DNA from 4 places in the Tardiphaga sp. 215_C5_N2_1 genome. Region 1 is predicted to be linked to each of the others. Evidence: predicted binding sites of a transcription regulator. Region 1 holds the regulator's gene; each other region holds the start of a gene.
What was found. Region 1 encodes PhoB, which activates phosphate uptake and scavenging genes when phosphate is short. Its sites were predicted from a motif close to TGTCATNNANCTGTCAT; they were not measured.
Positions count from the first base shown of each region.

Region 2: the regulator PhoB is predicted to act here: its motif matches at 2,229-2,245, upstream of AB7828_RS27735 (esterase-like activity of phytase family protein).
Region 3: the regulator PhoB is predicted to act here: its motif matches at 2,333-2,349, upstream of AB7828_RS09155 (glycerophosphodiester phosphodiesterase family protein).
Region 4: the regulator PhoB is predicted to act here: its motif matches at 2,068-2,084, upstream of AB7828_RS22250 (alkaline phosphatase).

Region 1 is NZ_CP197240.1:4,867,064-4,871,312, reverse strand. It holds gene AB7828_RS23160 (aspartate aminotransferase family protein) at 1-538, opposite strand, end outside; gene AB7828_RS23155 (GcrA family cell cycle regulator) at 985-1,494, shown strand; gene phoB (phosphate regulon transcriptional regulator PhoB) at 1,735-2,439, opposite strand; gene phoU (phosphate signaling complex protein PhoU) at 2,532-3,245, opposite strand; gene pstB (phosphate ABC transporter ATP-binding protein PstB) at 3,274-4,101, opposite strand; gene pstA (phosphate ABC transporter permease PstA) at 4,098-4,249, opposite strand, start outside.
Region 2 is NZ_CP197240.1:5,831,844-5,836,092, forward strand. It holds gene AB7828_RS27730 (methyl-accepting chemotaxis protein) at 1-696, shown strand, start outside; gene AB7828_RS27735 (esterase-like activity of phytase family protein) at 815-2,170, opposite strand; gene AB7828_RS27740 (Bug family tripartite tricarboxylate transporter substrate binding protein) at 2,480-3,409, opposite strand; gene mbfA (iron exporter MbfA) at 3,873-4,249, shown strand, end outside.
Region 3 is NZ_CP197240.1:1,927,023-1,931,271, reverse strand. It holds gene AB7828_RS09165 (hypothetical protein) at 24-293, opposite strand; gene AB7828_RS09160 (trimeric intracellular cation channel family protein) at 416-1,048, shown strand; gene AB7828_RS09155 (glycerophosphodiester phosphodiesterase family protein) at 1,058-2,302, opposite strand; gene AB7828_RS09150 (GCG_CRPN prefix-to-repeats domain-containing protein) at 2,423-2,683, opposite strand; gene AB7828_RS09145 (alpha/beta fold hydrolase) at 2,871-3,878, opposite strand; gene AB7828_RS09140 (ArsR/SmtB family transcription factor) at 3,950-4,249, opposite strand, start outside.
Region 4 is NZ_CP197240.1:4,664,309-4,668,557, reverse strand. It holds gene AB7828_RS22260 (phosphatase PAP2 family protein) at 1-513, shown strand, start outside; gene argG (argininosuccinate synthase) at 598-1,935, shown strand; gene AB7828_RS22250 (alkaline phosphatase) at 2,132-3,889, shown strand; gene AB7828_RS22245 (OmpA family protein) at 4,163-4,249, opposite strand, start outside.

The DNA of each region.
Region 1 (4,249 bases):
CCTTCTTAACGGCTTCGATATCGCCGAGCGGCAACTGATCGAAGCCGTCGAGCGGCGTGCCGTAGCCTTCGAGATATTTGGCAGCGCCGGTCGCCGCGAGCGTGCCGAGGGTGCGGCCATGGAACGCGCCTTCAAAGGTGATGATGCGCGTGCGCTCGGGATGGCCCTTGGAGAAATGATAGTGGCGGGTCACCTTGATCGCGCATTCCATCGCTTCCGCACCCGAATTGGCGAAGAACACGAAGTCGGCAAAGCTTTGTTCGCACAGCCGCGCGGCGAGGCGCTCGCCGTCCGGGCTCTTGAACAGGTTCGACATATGCCAGAGCTTGGTGGCCTGCTCCTGCAATGCGGCAACCATATGTGGGTGCGCATGGCCAAGTGCGTTCACGGCAACGCCGCTGGTGAAATCGAGATAGCGCTCGCCATCGGTTCCAATCAGCCACGCGCCTTCACCGCGCTCGAAAGCGACATCCGCACGCGCGAAAACAGGCAGCAAGTGAGCCTGAGAGAGGGGCGAAGACGTTGCGTTGCTGGTCATAACCGATCCGATCGAAAAGACTGCGGCCGCGTCGATGACAACTGTGCGAAATCGAACAACGGACCCTAGAAACGAAACGTGCCGCCCTTCTCGGGCGGCACGTGGGCATTATTCTATGTGTGCTGTGAAGACTGTCAACCGCGCACTGCGGCTTTCGAGTCACACGGAGTCGCAGAAAAAGCCGATTTTGCAGCTTTACTTGCAGAAGCATGTGGACGCGGCATGCCCGACTCTTGCGCGCGAGTCACGGCATATTGTAGCTTTTGCCTCGTCGGATACGACATCTCGTGCGGCGGTAGATCCTTTTGACACATCCAGTGCGGCGTAACAGCCGGACGCGAAATTCGCGCCCGGTGAGCGCTAAAGGATTCTGACCGCAGGGATTTTTGAAGTCTCAACTCGCAGCGCTGCCCGGTCAGGCCGGCGCTCACGAAGGGAAAACGGCGATGACGGTAATGACATGGACCGACGATCGCGTCGAACAGTTGAAGAAACTCTGGGAAGGCGGCCTTTCCGCCAGCCAGATCGCTGCGGAACTCGGTAACGTGACCCGCAACGCCGTGATCGGCAAGGTTCACCGCCTTGGCCTGTCCGGCCGTGCCAAGAGCCCCTCCTCGGCAGCTCCGCGGCAGCGCAAGGCGCGCCCGGCGCAGCAGATGGTACGCGTTGCCCGCCCGATGGCACGCGGCAATACCGCGCTGGCCCATAATTACGAGATCGAGGCCGAGCCCGACCCGATCGCCTATGACAACATCGTGCCGATCAGCCAGCGCCTGTCGCTGGTCGAACTCAACGAAGCCACCTGCCATTGGCCGATCGGCGATCCGTCGAGCGCGGACTTCTATTTCTGCGGCGGCAAGGCCCTGGCCGGCGCCCCCTATTGCGCGCATCACTCGCGCATCGCCTATCAGCCGGCAAGCGACCGCCGCCGCGCGGTGCCGAAGCCGACGCGCTGAGCTGGAAGATATCCAAGCCAAAGAAAATGCCCGGTGATGAGCCGGGCATTTTTTTGTTTGGGGCTTCTAACCTCTCCCCGCAGGCGGAGAGGTCGACGTCCGCATGCGAAGCATGAGGGCGTCGGGTGAGGGGCGCGCTCCACAGACTCCGAAGCCGATGGAGAGTCCCCCTCATCCGACCCGGCGTCGCTGCGCTATGCCGGGCCACCTTCTCCCCGCAGGCGGGGAGAAGGAAGACACCTACTCCGCCGCCTTGTCGAACCGGTCGTCCAGCGCGTAGCCGGCACCGCGCACGGTGCGGATCGGATCGGGCTCGCCGGCGGGATTGAGCAGCTTGCGCAGGCGGCCGATATGCACGTCGACCGTGCGCTCGTCGATATAGATGTCGCGGCCCCAGACGCTGTCGAGCAACTGCTCGCGGCTGAACACGCGGCCCGGATGTTCCAGGAAGAACTCCAGCAGGCGATATTCGGTCGGACCGAGATCGATCGGACGGCTTGAGCGCACGACGCGGCGCTTGTCGCGGTCGAGTTCGATGTCGCCAAACGCCAGGACGGTGGCGAGACGCTCGGGAGCTGCACGACGGAGCAGACCCTTCACGCGGGCCAGGAGCTCCGGCACGGAGAACGGCTTGACGATGTAGTCGTCGGCACCGGTGGCGAGACCGCGAACGCGCTCGCTCTCTTCGCCGCGCGCCGTCAGCATGATGATCGGCAATGCCTTGGTTTCGGGCCGTGCGCGCAAGCGGCGGCACAGTTCGATGCCGGACAGGCCCGGCAGCATCCAGTCGAGCACCACGAGATCCGGCACCCGCTCCTTCAAGCGGGTGTCGGCATCGTCGCCGCGAGCGACGGTTTCAACATCATAGCCTTCGGCGTCGAGGTTGTAGCGAAGCAGCGTCGTTAGCGCCTCTTCATCTTCCACAACCAGAATGCGTGCATTCACAGCCATCTTGATCAATACCCTCAGTGACGTCCGACAAGTCTTTAAATCATGATCCTTGCGGAAGACTGGCTTCCACTTTTCCTGATCATGCTTCAGACCGTCGGCGTATTCGCGAATGTGGTCATGTCGCCCTTCGGGCGCTTGTCGAGGATCTGCTGGCCCTCGATCATGTAGAACACGGTTTCCGCAATATTGGTGGCATGGTCACCGATCCGCTCGATGTTCTTGGCGCAGAACATCAGGTGGATACAGAACGAAATATTACGCGGGTCTTCCATCATATAGGTCAGGAGTTCGCGGAACAGCGAGGTGCAGATCGCGTCGATTTCCTCGTCGCCCTTCCACACCGTCATCGCAGCGGGCAGATCGTGTGCGGCATAGGCGTCGAGCACAGCCTTGACCTGGGTGGTCACGAGGTCGGTCATGTGCTCGAGGCCGCGGATCAGCTTCAGCGGATGGAAGTCGCTGTCGAGTGCATTGACGCGCTTGCCGATATTCTTGGAAAGATCGCCGATGCGTTCCAGATCGGTGGCGACGCGCAGCGCGCCGACGATCTCGCGCAAATCGACAGCCATCGGCTGGCGCTTGGCGATGGTCAGCACGGCGCGCTCTTCGATCGTGCGCTGCAACTGGTCGATCTCGGAGTCAGTGGCGACGACGCGCGCACCGAGCGCGACGTCCCGGCGGATCAGCGCATCGACGGATTCGACGATCTGCCGTTCCGCAAGGCCACCCATCTCGGCGACGAGACGGGTCAGCTCCTGCAGATCGTCATCGAAAGCCTTGGTGGTGTGTTCAAAAGCCATCTCAAATTCCTCCCGCGAATATGTCGCGTCAGCCGAAGCGGCCGGTGATGTAATCCTGGGTGCGGCGGTCGGTCGGCGACGTGAAGATCTTGTTGGTCTGATCGAACTCGATCAACTCGCCGAGATACATGAAGGCCGTGCTGTCGGAGACGCGGGCAGCCTGCTGCATGTTATGGGTCACGATCGCGATCGTGTACTGATCCTTCAACTCATCGATCAGCTCCTCGATCTTCGCGGTCGAGATCGGATCCAGCGCCGAGCACGGCTCGTCGAACAGGATCACCTCCGGCCGCACCGCGATGGTGCGCGCGATGCACAGACGCTGCTGCTGACCGCCCGACAGGCTGAGGCCCGACGCGTTGAGCTTGTCCTTGACCTCATTCCAGAGTGCACCGCCGCGCAGCGCCCTCTCGACGCGCACGTCCATCTCCGACTTTGAGATCTTTTCGTAGAGGCGGATACCGAAGGCGATGTTTTCGTAAATCGTCATCGGGAACGGGGTCGGCTTCTGGAACACCATGCCGACGCGGGCACGCAGCAGGTTGAGATCCAACTTCGGATCCAGAATGTTCTGGTTGTCCAGCATGAGCTGACCTTCGGCGCGCTGGCCGGGATACAGATCATACATGCGGTTGAAGATGCGCAGCAGCGTAGACTTGCCGCAGCCCGACGGGCCGATGAATGCGGTTACGCGGTTCGCCATCAGCGTCAGGTTGATCTTCTTCAGGGCGTGGTGTTCGCCATAGTAGAAGTTCAGGTCGCGCACGGTGACCTTGGGACGGGTCTCGCCCTGCAGGGCCGACGGTGGCGGCATCGAGACGGAAGGAACGCCAGACGACACAGAAAGCTCACTCATTTTGCTGTCCTCTCGGCGCCGAGAATGCGCGCGCCAATGTTAAGGGCAAGTACGGTCAAGGTGATGATCAGGGCACCGCTCCAGGCGAGCTGCTTCCAGTACTCGTAGGGGCTCTGCACGAAGTTGTTGATGGTCACCGGCAGGTTGG
Region 2 (4,249 bases), 960 kb from region 1:
GGCGCTGCGTCGGAGCGGTCGTCTGACAATGTCAGCACGGTTGCAGCCGCCGCCGAGGAATTGTCGGCTTCGGTCAGCGAAGTCTTGCGGCAGGTCTCGCAGTCGAGCCAAATTGCGAGCAAGGCAGTCGGCGACGCGGAGCGCACCAATGCGACCGTTCAGCTGCTGTCCAGCGGCGCGGAGAAGATCGGCGAAGTGGTTCAGTTGATCCACAGCATCGCCTCCCAGACCAATCTGCTCGCGCTGAATGCGACCATCGAAGCGGCGCGTGCCGGTGAATCCGGCCGCGGCTTTGCGGTCGTCGCCTCTGAAGTGAAGGCATTGGCGAGCCAGACCGCCAAGGCTACCGAAGAGATCTCCGCCCAGGTCGCCGCCATGCAGGCGTCCACCAGCGAAGCCGTGCTTTCGATCAGCGCCATTACGGGGACCATCGCGCAGATGAGCGAGATCACCACCAGCATCTCCACGGCCGTCCAGGAGCAGGGCGAGGCCACGCGGGAAATCGCGCGCAACATTCAGTCGGTCGCGGCGGGCTCCAGTGAAATCAGCGAGCATATCGGCGGCGTCAGCAGCGCAGCGGAAGCGACCGGGACGGCGGCCTCGCAGGTGTTGTCGAATGCCAGGGAGCTCGACACCCAGTCCGGCATGTTGCGGACGGCGGTGGACGAGTTCCTGACCAAGGTGCGTGCGGCGTAGAGGCTCCTCTTCCCCTCTCTCCCCTTGTGGGAGAGGAAAGTAGATCACGCTCTAACGCAAAAAGCCCTCCCTTGCGGGAGGGCTTTCGTCGTTTCAGGCGGGGGCCTGTTCGCGTTGCTTACTTCGCCTTCAGGAAGTCGGCGACTTCGAGCAGCACGAACTCGTTGTCGTCGGCCTTGTTCGGCTCGCGGCTCGACGAGAACGGCAGGTTGTTGTCGTTGCCGACGATGATGTGGGTGGCGTCAACCTGGTCGACGTTCTCGATGGTGAAGAACGGGAAGGTCAGCACGCCGTCATTCAGCGGCTTGCGGGCCAGCTTGTTCGGGTCCTGGATTTTCATCAGGTCGATGAAACCAATCTTGCGAACGGGCTTGCCGACATTGGCGTCGTTCAGTTCGATCTTGTAGACCTTCTTGAACTTGGCGAGATCCGGGAAGCAGTCTTCACCGCGCTTGCCGTCGGCGCAGGCCTTGTCCTTGGTGCCTTCGCCGTTGTCACGCTCGATGATCAGGCCGTTGTCGGCGGTGATCATGTTGAAGTCGCCAATGGCATTGCCGTTCTGTTCGAACACGTACTGCCAGTAGCGACCGGTGAACTTCTCGTTGGCGACGTCGAATTCCAGGATGCGCGAAGCTTCCTTGCCGTCGACCTTTTCCCAGTCCTTCTTCTCGGCATCCCAGATGGGGCCTTCGAGCAGGCCGTAGAGGAACTTGCCATCCTTGGAGGAGGCGAAGCCTTCATAGCCCTTGGAGCGGCGCAGATTGACGGTGGTGTAGGTGGCGCCCGGCGCACCCGGCGACTGCACCGACCAATGGTCGGGCGAACGCACCGGCTTGCCGTCGGCGACGGTGTCGAACACAGCCAGAACCTTGCCGGTCTTGTCGGCCTTGATGATGTAGGGGCCGAATTCCTCGCCGATCCAGAAATTGTCGCCGACGATCTGGAAGCCTTCGGTGTCGACATCGGCGCCGGTCAGGTAGCGCTTGGCGGTGTCTTCATGAACGATGCGGAACGGCACCTTCTTGTCGGGATCGTGCAGGAACACGGTGGCCTGACGCTCGACCTTGCCGTTCTTCCAGTCGATCTTGTGATGATTGAGATAGATCATGTAGTCGGCCGAATTGTAGCGCGAGCCGGCGCCATTGTCGGTCAGCACCCAGAACGAACCGTCGGGCATCACCTTGATGCCGGAATGGCCCTGCAGCGGCTGGCCCTTCATCGGCAGCGAGATGCCGGTGGCGCGCTCATAGGACTTGCCCATCACGGTGCCGAGCGCGTCGACGCGCTTGCCGGTGGTGTATTTGCCCGAGGTCTTCAGGTCATTCGGTGCGTCGGCAGGGGCGTCGATGGTCGACGTCGCCGGCAGCACGGCATGGCCGGCGAGTTTGGCTGGAAATTCGCCTTCCGACTGCGCAAAGGCTGCGGAAGAAAGCATGACGAGGTAAGCGACGGAGCAGAGGAATGTGCTGCGCATGGTTGTCTCCTTTGTGGTGACCATGCGGCGTGTTCTGGGGCGCGGGCGTTACGCTGCGCTGACAGTTCCGTGACAAGAAAATGACGAGAGGGGAAAACCCTGCGACATGCAGTCGCCGAGTCTGCGGGTTAGGCGCGGTTCCTCTTCGTTCAACCCACGCAAAACCATCGTCATGGCCGGGCAAAGCGCGAAGCGCGGCTTCGCTGGATGTCCCGGCCATCCACGTCTTCTTTGTGGCCGAGACGTGGATACCCGGCATTCGCCGGGCATGACGAACATAGCTGCCGTGCGGTTCTATCTGAAATGCGCCTACTGCTTCTCGATCCCTGCATCCGTGATCAGCTTCTCCCACACCTTGAGCTGATCCTTCAGGAAGGCGTCGAATTCTTCCGGCGTACCGGAAAAGGCTTCCATGCCGCGGTTGGCCAGGTCTTTCTGGATTTCGGGGCGCTCGACGATCTTGCGGATTTCGGCGTTGAGCTTGACGACGATGTCTTTCGGCATGTTGGCCGGGCCGAGATAGCCCTGCCACGACGTAATGTCGAAGCCCTTCACGCCGGCCTCGTCCATGGTCGGCAGATCCGGCAGCAGTTTGGAGCGATATTTGGTGGTCACCGCGAGCGACTTCAACGCCTTGGCGTTGACATGCGGCAGGCCGGTCGGGACGTCCACGAACATCATGCTGACACGGCCGGCGATGACATCGGTGAGCGCCGGTGGTGAGCTCTTGTAAGGCACGTGCAGGAGATCGAGCTTGGCGAGGCGGGCAAAGGTCGCGCCCGAGACGATCGCCGACGAACTGCCCGATGCGTAGGAGTACTTGCCCGGCTCTTTCTTGGCGAGCGCGATCAGCTCTTCCACGGAGTTGGCGGGAATCTCGGGATTGATCACGAGCATGAAGGGCAGGTCGCCGGTGCGCGCGATCGGCGTGAAATCCTTGATCGGATCATAGCTCATGGTCTTGAGCAGAAAAGGATTGGCCGAATGCGTCGTGTTGGTCGTGACGAACAGCGTGTAACCGTCGGCGGGGGCGCGGGCGACGAAACTGGCGGCGATCGAACCATTGGCGCCGGCTTTGTTGTCGATCACGGTGTTGGCGTTCAGCGCGGTGCCGAGCTCCTTGGCGATCAGGCGCGTCGTAGTGTCGGTGCCGCTGCCTGCGGCGAACGGGAGCACCAGCGTGATCGCCCGGTTCGGATAATTCGCAGTTTGTGCGATGGCGGCCGGAGTCGCCAACAGGAGCGCTCCGATAAGCGATGCGCTCGCCACACCGCGAAGAATTGAAAGTCCGTGCATTCCGCTTTTCTCCCTGAATCGGCCTTGGTAGCTCGTGTTTGTTGCGGGCAAACTAGCGGAGGTCGGTGACGCACGAAAGCGGAAAGGTATGCAGTTTAGGTGAGCGCGCTGTCGATGGTGTAGGCCATGCATCGACTTCTCCTGCACCAGGTCGACCTTCTCGCGTTCGTGAGCGACAGCACCTGCAGACGGCCGCTGATCTCCGCAGCATCTCCACGTCGGGGTCGGTGCGAATGCCGGGGCGACCTCCGGAGCACGCACGGTCGGTTCGTTGCGATCCTTCTCGTCGCCGCTACTGCTTCCCGACCAGCGACAGGTTCAGCCCGCGCAGGCGCAAAGCTCTTTGACAAATGCACAGCAGCTCTTATATAAATTAGAATAGTTCTAAACTGAGCAAGGCATTGATATGAAGGCGTTTTCGGACCTCACCGAACGCGAGGTGCTGGCGGTTGCGATCTCCAGCGAGGAAGAGGACAGCCGGATCTATCTCAGCTTCGCCGAGGATCTGGCAGAGCGCTATCCCGATTCCGCGAAAGTCTTCAGCGAGATGGCCGAAGAGGAAAAGGGCCATCGGCATCTGCTGTTGCAGATGTATGAGGAGCGCTTCGGACCGAACCTTCCGCCGATCCGGCGCGAAGACGTCAAGGGCTTCATCCGCCGCCGACCAATCTGGCTCACGCGTAACCTGTCGCTCGACACCATCCGCAAGGAAGCCGAGAGGATGGAGTTCGAGGCCGAGCGCTTTTACGCCAGGGCCGCCGAGCAGGCGACGGATGTCGGCGT
Region 3 (4,249 bases), 2.9 Mb from region 1:
GGCAAGCCCGCTTGTGCTGACGCTCAGTCTCTCCAGGGCGTCAGCGGTTTGGTCTGGCCGGGTTCAATGCCGCTCAGGTGGCGACGCACGTTGTCATAGCTGCGATCGCCGGGGGCAAAGGTCTGCGAGCCGTCAGCCGGCTTGCCGTCCACCGTGCGGGTGAAATGCAGCACCAGGCTGTCATCGGCATTCATGGTGGCGCTGCCGTAATAGGGCATCGACAGCCGCGCGTCCTCCGCCATGGCCGCGCCAGCCATGAGTAGAATGGGGAAAGTGAGAAACAGACGGGTCATGACACCTCCTGCTGTGAGGTTGTGATGGAGGCTCAGGAAGATGGCGGGGATTTGTCCGCCGCCGGTCACCGCATGCACGGATTTGTGTTACAGGTCGCCGTCATCCGCTACCGACGAGTCCCATGCCCCATACCGAAGCCCTGCTGTTTCCGCTCGCCATGATCGCGCTCGTCGCCGAGGCGATGACGGCTGCGCTCGCGGCCGGGCGGCGCAAGATGGACTGGCTCGGCGTCGCCATGCTCGGTTGCATCACGGCACTCGGCGGTGGTTCGGTGCGCGACATGCTGCTCGGGCATTATCCGTTGTGGTGGGTGAAGAGCCCTTATCTGCTGCTGCTGACCGGCGGTGCGGCGCTGCTGACCATCGGGCTTGCGCGCGTGGTGCATCGCTTCCACGCGCTGTTTCTGGTGCTCGATGCCATCGGCCTCGTGGTCTTCACCATCATGGGCTGCAACATCGCGCTCGCCATGGATCAGCCGCTGCTGATCGTGGTCGTGGCCGGAATGATCACCGGCTGCGTCGGCGGCGTGCTCCGCGACGTGCTGTGCAACGACGTGCCGCTGCTGTTTCGCGCCGAACTCTATGCGAGCGTCTCGATCGTCACGGGGCTTCTCTATATCGGCGGCATCAAATACGGATTCAGTCCCGATCTGGTGACGCTGGTTGCAGCTGCAACCGGACTGGTGTTCCGCCTGCTGGCAATCCGGCTGAAGCTGGAGATGCCGAAATTCATCTATGACAGCGACGCCAAATAGCGCTCTGCATCAGCGCAGCCCCATGCAGCTGGCATAGAACGTCGTCGTGGCCGGCCAATCGGAAAAGACACCGCGCACGCCGACATCCTTCGCCAGCACGTCCAGCACCGTCAGCGTGTCGCCGTCGCGGTCGATGGCGGGTTTGACCGAGCGATGGAAGAAGCCCCCGCCGTTTGCGAGCGGCCCGTCGCGCTCCAGCGACCAGGTGATCAGATCGAGCCCGGCGTCGCGCGCCGCTTTGGCATATGGGGAGGGGACGATCTGACCGCTGCCATCGAGCGTCAGCAGCATGTAGATCGGAGGCGCGAGGATTTTCACGCCGGTGGCTTTCAGCTCCGGCATCGACGGTTTCCACGTTTCCGCGCGCATGTGATCGAAACCCGGTGTTTCATAGCGGCCGTCGAGATAGACCGCCTGCGCGCCGAATTCCGGCGCGGTGCGGATCCAGAACTTGATGTCGTTGAGATCGAAGCTCTGGGCAAATACGTCGCCAGGCGGAATGCCGGCGGCACGATATTCGTCGAGCATCTGGGTCGCGTATTTCTCCTGGCTGTAATCGCGGTCGAATGGCATCGGCACTTCCGGCGCCTTCAGCTCGGGCGTGAATTTGGCGCCGAGGCTCTTGATCAGCGCGATGCTCTCCGCATGGGTCATCAACGTGCCCGAGCTCGCATAAAGGTCGGTGCGCCAGCGCGGCGTGCCGTTCTGATATTCCGCAACGGTGGTCGCGGTCGTGTTGGCGGCATCCATCTTCGCCGTGAGCGTCCTGAACTCCGCCAGCGTGATGTCGCTGGTACAGCATTTCGCCGATGCCTTCTTGCCGGTCGCGGGATCGGCGGGGCTGAAGGGTTGTGTGCACTTCGCTGCAAGCGACGGCACCGACAGGATGTTCGTTGTCGTGTGCAGGTCGCATTGCGAATGACGGCAGACCAGCTGGCGGTCCTTCGTAAAGGTCACGTCGCATTCGATTACGCCGGCACCCATGCGTGCGGCGGCCAGATAGGACTCGCGGCTGTGCTCGGGGAATTGCAGCGGCGCGCCGCGATGGGCGATGGAAAAATCGCTCTTGCGAAACGGCCCGGTACAGGTGCTCAGCTTTGCCTTCAGCGGGCCGTCTTTCATCTTGTCGACGAGATAGAACGGCCGCGGACCCAGCTGCGGCTCGGGCAGTGCGATGGTGTCGGCGCGGCCGGTCGTCAGCGATGAGAGGCCGAGCAGCCCGGCCAGTATGAGACGACGCAAAGCGCGCGACATGACGATCTCCAGAATAGCGAAGTGCCATTCTGTCATCTTCGTGTGACGGCTGTAACCGGCGCGTGGGCAACAAAAAACCCCGCCATAGGCGGGGTCTTCGTCGTCAGGATTGTGCAGCGATCACCAGCGGCGGATGCAGCGGCCGTAGGGATTGCGGAAAAAGCCGGGGGGGCAGTAACCCGGGCCGCGCGGCGGCGGGCCGCGGAACATCGGGCGGCAACCGCCATAGGGACCACGGGCATAGCCGGGGCCGCAGCCTTGAGCGACCTGGATCACGCCTGCCGTCTCGACTGCGCTGAGCGGTGCCAGGGGCATTGCATTGGCGGCACCAAGGCCTCCGACGCTGACGGCGAACAGAGCCGCAGCAAAGATCGTCTTCATTCGTGTTCTCCCTCGATGGTGCCGCGATGCGGCGCAGAGAATAATGATGGCATCGCATCACCCGCTGCAGGACTCTTACGGGCAAGAAAATTGCTGGGGATCAACGCTGCACAGCACGATTAAGCCGATTCGATCTGAATACAGCATGAATGTTTCGGGATATCCGCGTAGCAGGGCGCGGCGGTTGCTACTTCGCCGCGAGAAATCCCAGCATCAATTCGTTGAATTTGGCCGGTGCATCGAGAAACACGATATGGCCCGCGTCCGGAAGCACCTCGGCCTTCGCGTTCGGCATCTTCGCCGCCAGCGCCTTGGCCAGATCGGCGTTCTGGCCCATCTTTGGCCGCAACGCTTCCGGCGCATTCGGCTTGCCCGGTGCGTTGTGATCGTCGGCGCCCATGATGAACAGGGTCGGCAGGGCGATCAGCGGAATTTCGTGGACCACGGGTTCGCGATAGATCATCTGCGCTGAACTGACGAAGGCGCGCAGCCAGCGCGGATATTCCGGCGACCCCTTGATGTTGAAACGCGCGTCGATGAAGGGCGTTACCTGGTCGGGCTGCATCTTCAGCGAATAGTTCACCTCGAGCTGTTTGCGGTAACCCTCCGCCGTCAGCTTGTCTTCGTTCTCCAAGATCTTCTCGGTCGGCGTCGGTGGCACATAGAGCCGATAGTCTTCCAGTCCGATCGGCGCCGCGAGCAGCAGGTGATCGATGCGATCGGGATAAGCGCGCGCGATACGGACGCTCAACATGCCGCCGAGGGAATGCGCAACGATGTCGAATTTCGCGATCCCGAGGTGATCCATCAGCGCAACAGTGTTGCGGGCAAGGTTGTCGAAATGCAGATCGCCTGATGGCTTCGATGATTTGCCGAAGCCGATCTGGTCGGGGACCACGACGCGGTAACCTGCATCGTTCAACGTGCCGATCACCGGCGCCCAGTAGCTCGATGGAAAATTGCGGCCGTGCAATAGCACCACGGTTCGGCCGTTCGGCTTGGTCGATGGCACGTCCATATAGGCCATGCGCAGCTGCTCGCCGTCATTGACCAGTGGCAGCATGTTGACGGGGTAGGGGTAAGGGAAGCCTTCGAGGCCTATGCCGTAAGGCTCGCGCGCCGCAGGAGGCTCGGCCGCTTGCGATGAGGTGAACGGCAGGGTTGCAATCAGCGCAGCGAGCAGCAGGCGGTTCATCGGGGGGCTCCGGGAGAAGGAAGGTCCGGCGCGGTTTCAAGCTGCATTGCGGCGAAGGTAAGCCGGCGTCTTCACGTTTTCCGGATGGCGTCGCCGGTGGTGCCGAACAATGCCTCGAAACGCTTCTCGCCGCTGCGGGTGAAATGCACCACGCGGCTGCCGGGCGAGGGGTCTCTGGCCGCCCATTTCATGGCAGTAAATGAGGTCATGATCGCGGCGCCAAGTGTCCCGGCCAGATGATGGCGCCGCTCGCTCCAGTCGAGGCAGGCCTTGCAGACCGGCCGGCGCGGATGCGTCAGCGTCGCCGGATCTATCTTCAATTCTTTAGCGACGAACCGGCTGCCCTGGGTCGTGAGTTCGATGACCCGCTC
Region 4 (4,249 bases), 200 kb from region 1:
ATGCTGATGTCGGCCGGGGTCCTGACCAATCTGACCTTCAAGACCTTCTGGGGCCGCCCGCGGCCGGTGATGGTCTCCGAATTCAATGGCCCCTGGCAATACAAGGCCTGGTGGGATCCGACCGGCCAATGCGGCCGCAACTGCTCGTTCTTCTCGGGTGAGGGCGCCACGGCCTTCTGGACCTATGCTCCGGCCGCGCTCGCGCCGCCCTCGGTGCGGCCCTACGCCTATGTGGCAGCGACGGTGTTCGGAATCGCCACCTCGGGCTGGCGGATGGCTTTCGGCGGCCATTTCTTTACCGACGTGACCATCGCCGGCCTCGTGTCGTTCGTGGTTATCTGGTTGATTCACGGATGGATTTACCGCTGGCCCTCGACCCGGATGACGGATGAGGATGTCGATCGCTGGCTGACCAGGATCGCCTGGCCCGGCTATCGCTGGCGCCTGCGCATGATCGGGCGGCAGCCAAAGCCGTCTTTCGTCAACCGGATCACCGAGCAGCACCACGATTGAGCGGCCTCAAGCGGATGCCGCGTTGACGCGCTTTGCCCGGCCGGGCTATCGCTGGCCGCAGAAATTGCCCCGATTGGACGTTCCATGACCACGATCTTGAAGAGCCTGCCCAAGGGCAAAAACGTCGGCATCGCTTTCTCCGGCGGCCTCGACACGTCAGCGGCGCTGCTCTGGATGAAGCAGAAGGGCGCCAAGGTCTTTGCCTATACCGCCAATCTCGGCCAGCCTGACGAAGCCGACTACGACGAGATTCCCCGCAAGGCGATGGAGTTCGGCGCCGAGAAGGCGCGCCTCGTCGATTGTCGCGCCCAGCTGGTCCATGAAGGCATCGCCGCGATTCAAGCCGGCGCCTTCCATGTCTCGACCGGCGGCATCGCCTATTTCAACACCACGCCGCTCGGGCGCGCCGTCACCGGCACGATGCTGGTCTCGGCCATGAAGGAAGACGGCGTCAATATCTGGGGCGATGGCTCGACCTATAAGGGCAACGATATCGAGCGGTTCTACCGCTACGGATTGCTGACCAATCCGGAGCTGAAGATCTACAAGCCCTGGCTCGACGATCAATTCATCGACGAACTGGGCGGCCGCGCCGAAATGTCGGCCTTCATGACCGCCCACGGCTTCGCCTACAAGATGAGCGCCGAGAAGGCGTATTCGACCGACAGCAACCTGCTCGGCGCAACGCACGAAGCCAAGGATCTCGAACAGCTCGACAGCGGCATCAAGATCGTCAACCCGATCATGGGCGTGCCGTTCTGGCGCGACGACTGCGCCGTCAAGGCCGAGAAGGTCGTGGTGCGGTTTGTGGATGGCCAGCCGGTTGCGCTGAACGGCCAGACCTTCACCGATCCTGTCGCGCTGTTCCTGGAGGCCAATGTGATCGGTGGCCGCCATGGCCTCGGCATGAGCGACCAGATCGAGAATCGGATCATCGAGGCGAAGAGCCGCGGCATCTACGAGGCGCCGGGCATGGCGCTGCTGCACATCGCCTATGAGCGTCTCGTGACCGGCATCCACAACGAAGACACCATCGAGCAGTATCGCATGAGCGGCATGAAGCTCGGCCGGCTGCTCTATCAGGGCCGCTGGTTCGATTCCCAGGCCTTGATGCTGCGCGAGACCGCGCAGCGCTGGGTGGCCCGCGCGATCACCGGCGAGGTGACGCTCGAGCTGCGCCGCGGCAACGACTACTCGATCCTGAACACCGAGAGCCCCAACCTGACCTATGCACCGGAGCGGCTCAGCATGGAGAAGGTCGAGGATGCGCCGTTCACGCCTGCAGACCGCATCGGCCAGCTCACCATGCGCAATCTCGACATCACCGATACCCGCGCCAAGCTGGATCTGTATTCGAAGACGGGTCTATTGAGCGCCGGTGAGGGGTCAAACATTCCGAAGCTCGAGAACGACAAGAGCTGAATTGCGCGGTGCGGCTGTGACAAGTAAGGCGGGTTAGGCGAAGCCGTAGCCCGCCGATCGTCGTTACAGCCTCGGCGGTGGATTACGCTTCGCTAATCTGCCCTACGATCTAGCGGCCGGATGTCGTCGTCACGTCATCCGGCCGTCGTATTGGAAGGACATCGCCTCACGCAGGCTCTCGCTCGGGACGTCCACCATGAGAAACACGTCGTTGCTGGCCGCGTTTGCGGCTTTTTTCATGAGCGCGCCAATCTGCGCGCAGACGATCTATCCGCTCGACCGCGCTGATATCCTCGCGGGCGCGAAATTCGACTTCAAGGTCGAGTTTCCCGAACTCGTTCAGGTCACCGACATCAAGGTGACGATCAACGGCGCCGATCAGACCGCAGCGTTCGGCAAATCCGCTGATTACATCGCGAAGGAAGACGGCAAGGATCAGTCCGCGCTGCTGCTGCGCGACGTGACGCTCGATAGAGCCGGGACTTACAAGATCGAAGTCAGCGACGGCGTGCGCAGCCGCGCGGTGACGTGGAACGTCTACGACACTGGCCCGCGCAAGGCGAAGAACGTGATCCTGTTCATCGGCGACGGCATGTCGCTAGCGCATCGCGTCGGCGCACGCTTGCTGTCGAAGGGCATTTCCGAAGGCAAGAGCCGCGGCAAGCTCGCGATGGACGACATGCCGCATATGGCGATGGTAGCAACGGCGGGCTCCGACTCCATCATCACCGACTCCGCGAATTCAGCCAGCGCCTATGCCACCGGCCACAAGACCGCGACCAATGCGATGGGCGTCTATGCGGATCGCACCGCGAATGTATTCGACGACCCGCAGGTCGAAACCATCACCAGCCTCGCGAAGCGCAAGCTCGATCTGGCGATCGGCATCGTCACCAATACCGAGGTCGAGGACGCGACGCCCGCCGCAATGATCGCGCATACCCGCCGCCGCGCGGCCTATGACGAGATCGTTGCGCAGTTCCTTGCGGCCAAGCCGGACGTATTGATGGGCGGCGGCGCAGCGAATTTTCTGCCGCAGGCGGCCACGGCCTCGAAGCGCAAGGATGACATCGACTATGTCGCGCGATTTCGCGATGCCGGTTATTCGGTGGCGACCACGGCGCCCGAACTGAACGGCCTCGCCAAGAAGCCGGAGACGCGCAAGCTGCTTGGACTTTTTACGCCTGGCAATATGGACGGCGTACTGGACCGCAAGTTTCTCGGCGGCGGCGGCGTGAAGAAATTTCCGCAGCAGCCTGATTTGACCGAGCAGGTGCATGGCGCGCTCAAGATCCTGTCGCGCAACGACAACGGCTTCTTCCTGATGGTCGAGTCCGGCTTGATCGACAAATACGCCCATCTGCTCGACATGGACCGCGCCGTCTATGACGTCATCATGCTCGACAATGCCGTGAAGCTGGCGCGCGACTGGGCCGCCAAGCGCGGCGACGATACGCTGATCCTTGTCGTCTCCGACCACAGCCATCCCAACAGTCTCGTCGGCACCGTCAATGACGACATGAGCAAGGAGTCAAACCTGCCGCTGCGCGAACGGCTTGGCGTCTATGAGAAGGCCGGGTTCCCGAACTATCCCGCGCCGGACGCCGAAGGCTATCCATCGCGCGTCGATGTCAGCCGGCGGCTTGCGATCATGTCGGCGAGCCTTCCCGATCACTACGAGACGCTGCGGCCGAAGCTCGACAACCCGAACGCTCCGACTGAGAAAGGCGACGAGCCCGGAACTTTCAAGGCCAACGAGAAATACAAGAATGCGCCCGGCAGCATGCTGCGGCTCGGCAACCTGCCGGCAATGATGGGCGCCAGCGTGCATTCCGGCGAGGACGTGATCCTCACCGCCACCGGTCCCGGCAGCGACCGCGTGAAGGGCGCGATGGATAATACGGAAGTGTTTCGCGTGATGGCGGACGCGTTGGGATTGGGTGTGAAGAAGTAACGGAGCTCCGCTTATCCCTCCCCCTAGCGTGGCGTAGCCACGCTAGGGGGAGGGTGGCACGACTGCGAGCGTTCAGCGAGCATCGTGACGGGTGGGGTGTTGCCACACACTCCGTCCTTCCGTGGGAGAGACCCCACCCCGGCCTATCGGCCGACCCTCCCAACTACGCGCAGCTACGCTGCGCTTGAGGGATGGAAGCCATTGGCAGCAGCGTACTATCAAAACAAAAATGGCCGGGATCACTCCCGGCCATTTTCTTTCATATCAAACCGCTCAGCGACGCGGCGGCGCGGTGCCTGGAGGCGGTGGCGGCAGCGAGGCCTGACCGCCGTTCAACAGCGGCGTGATGTTGCGAATCGT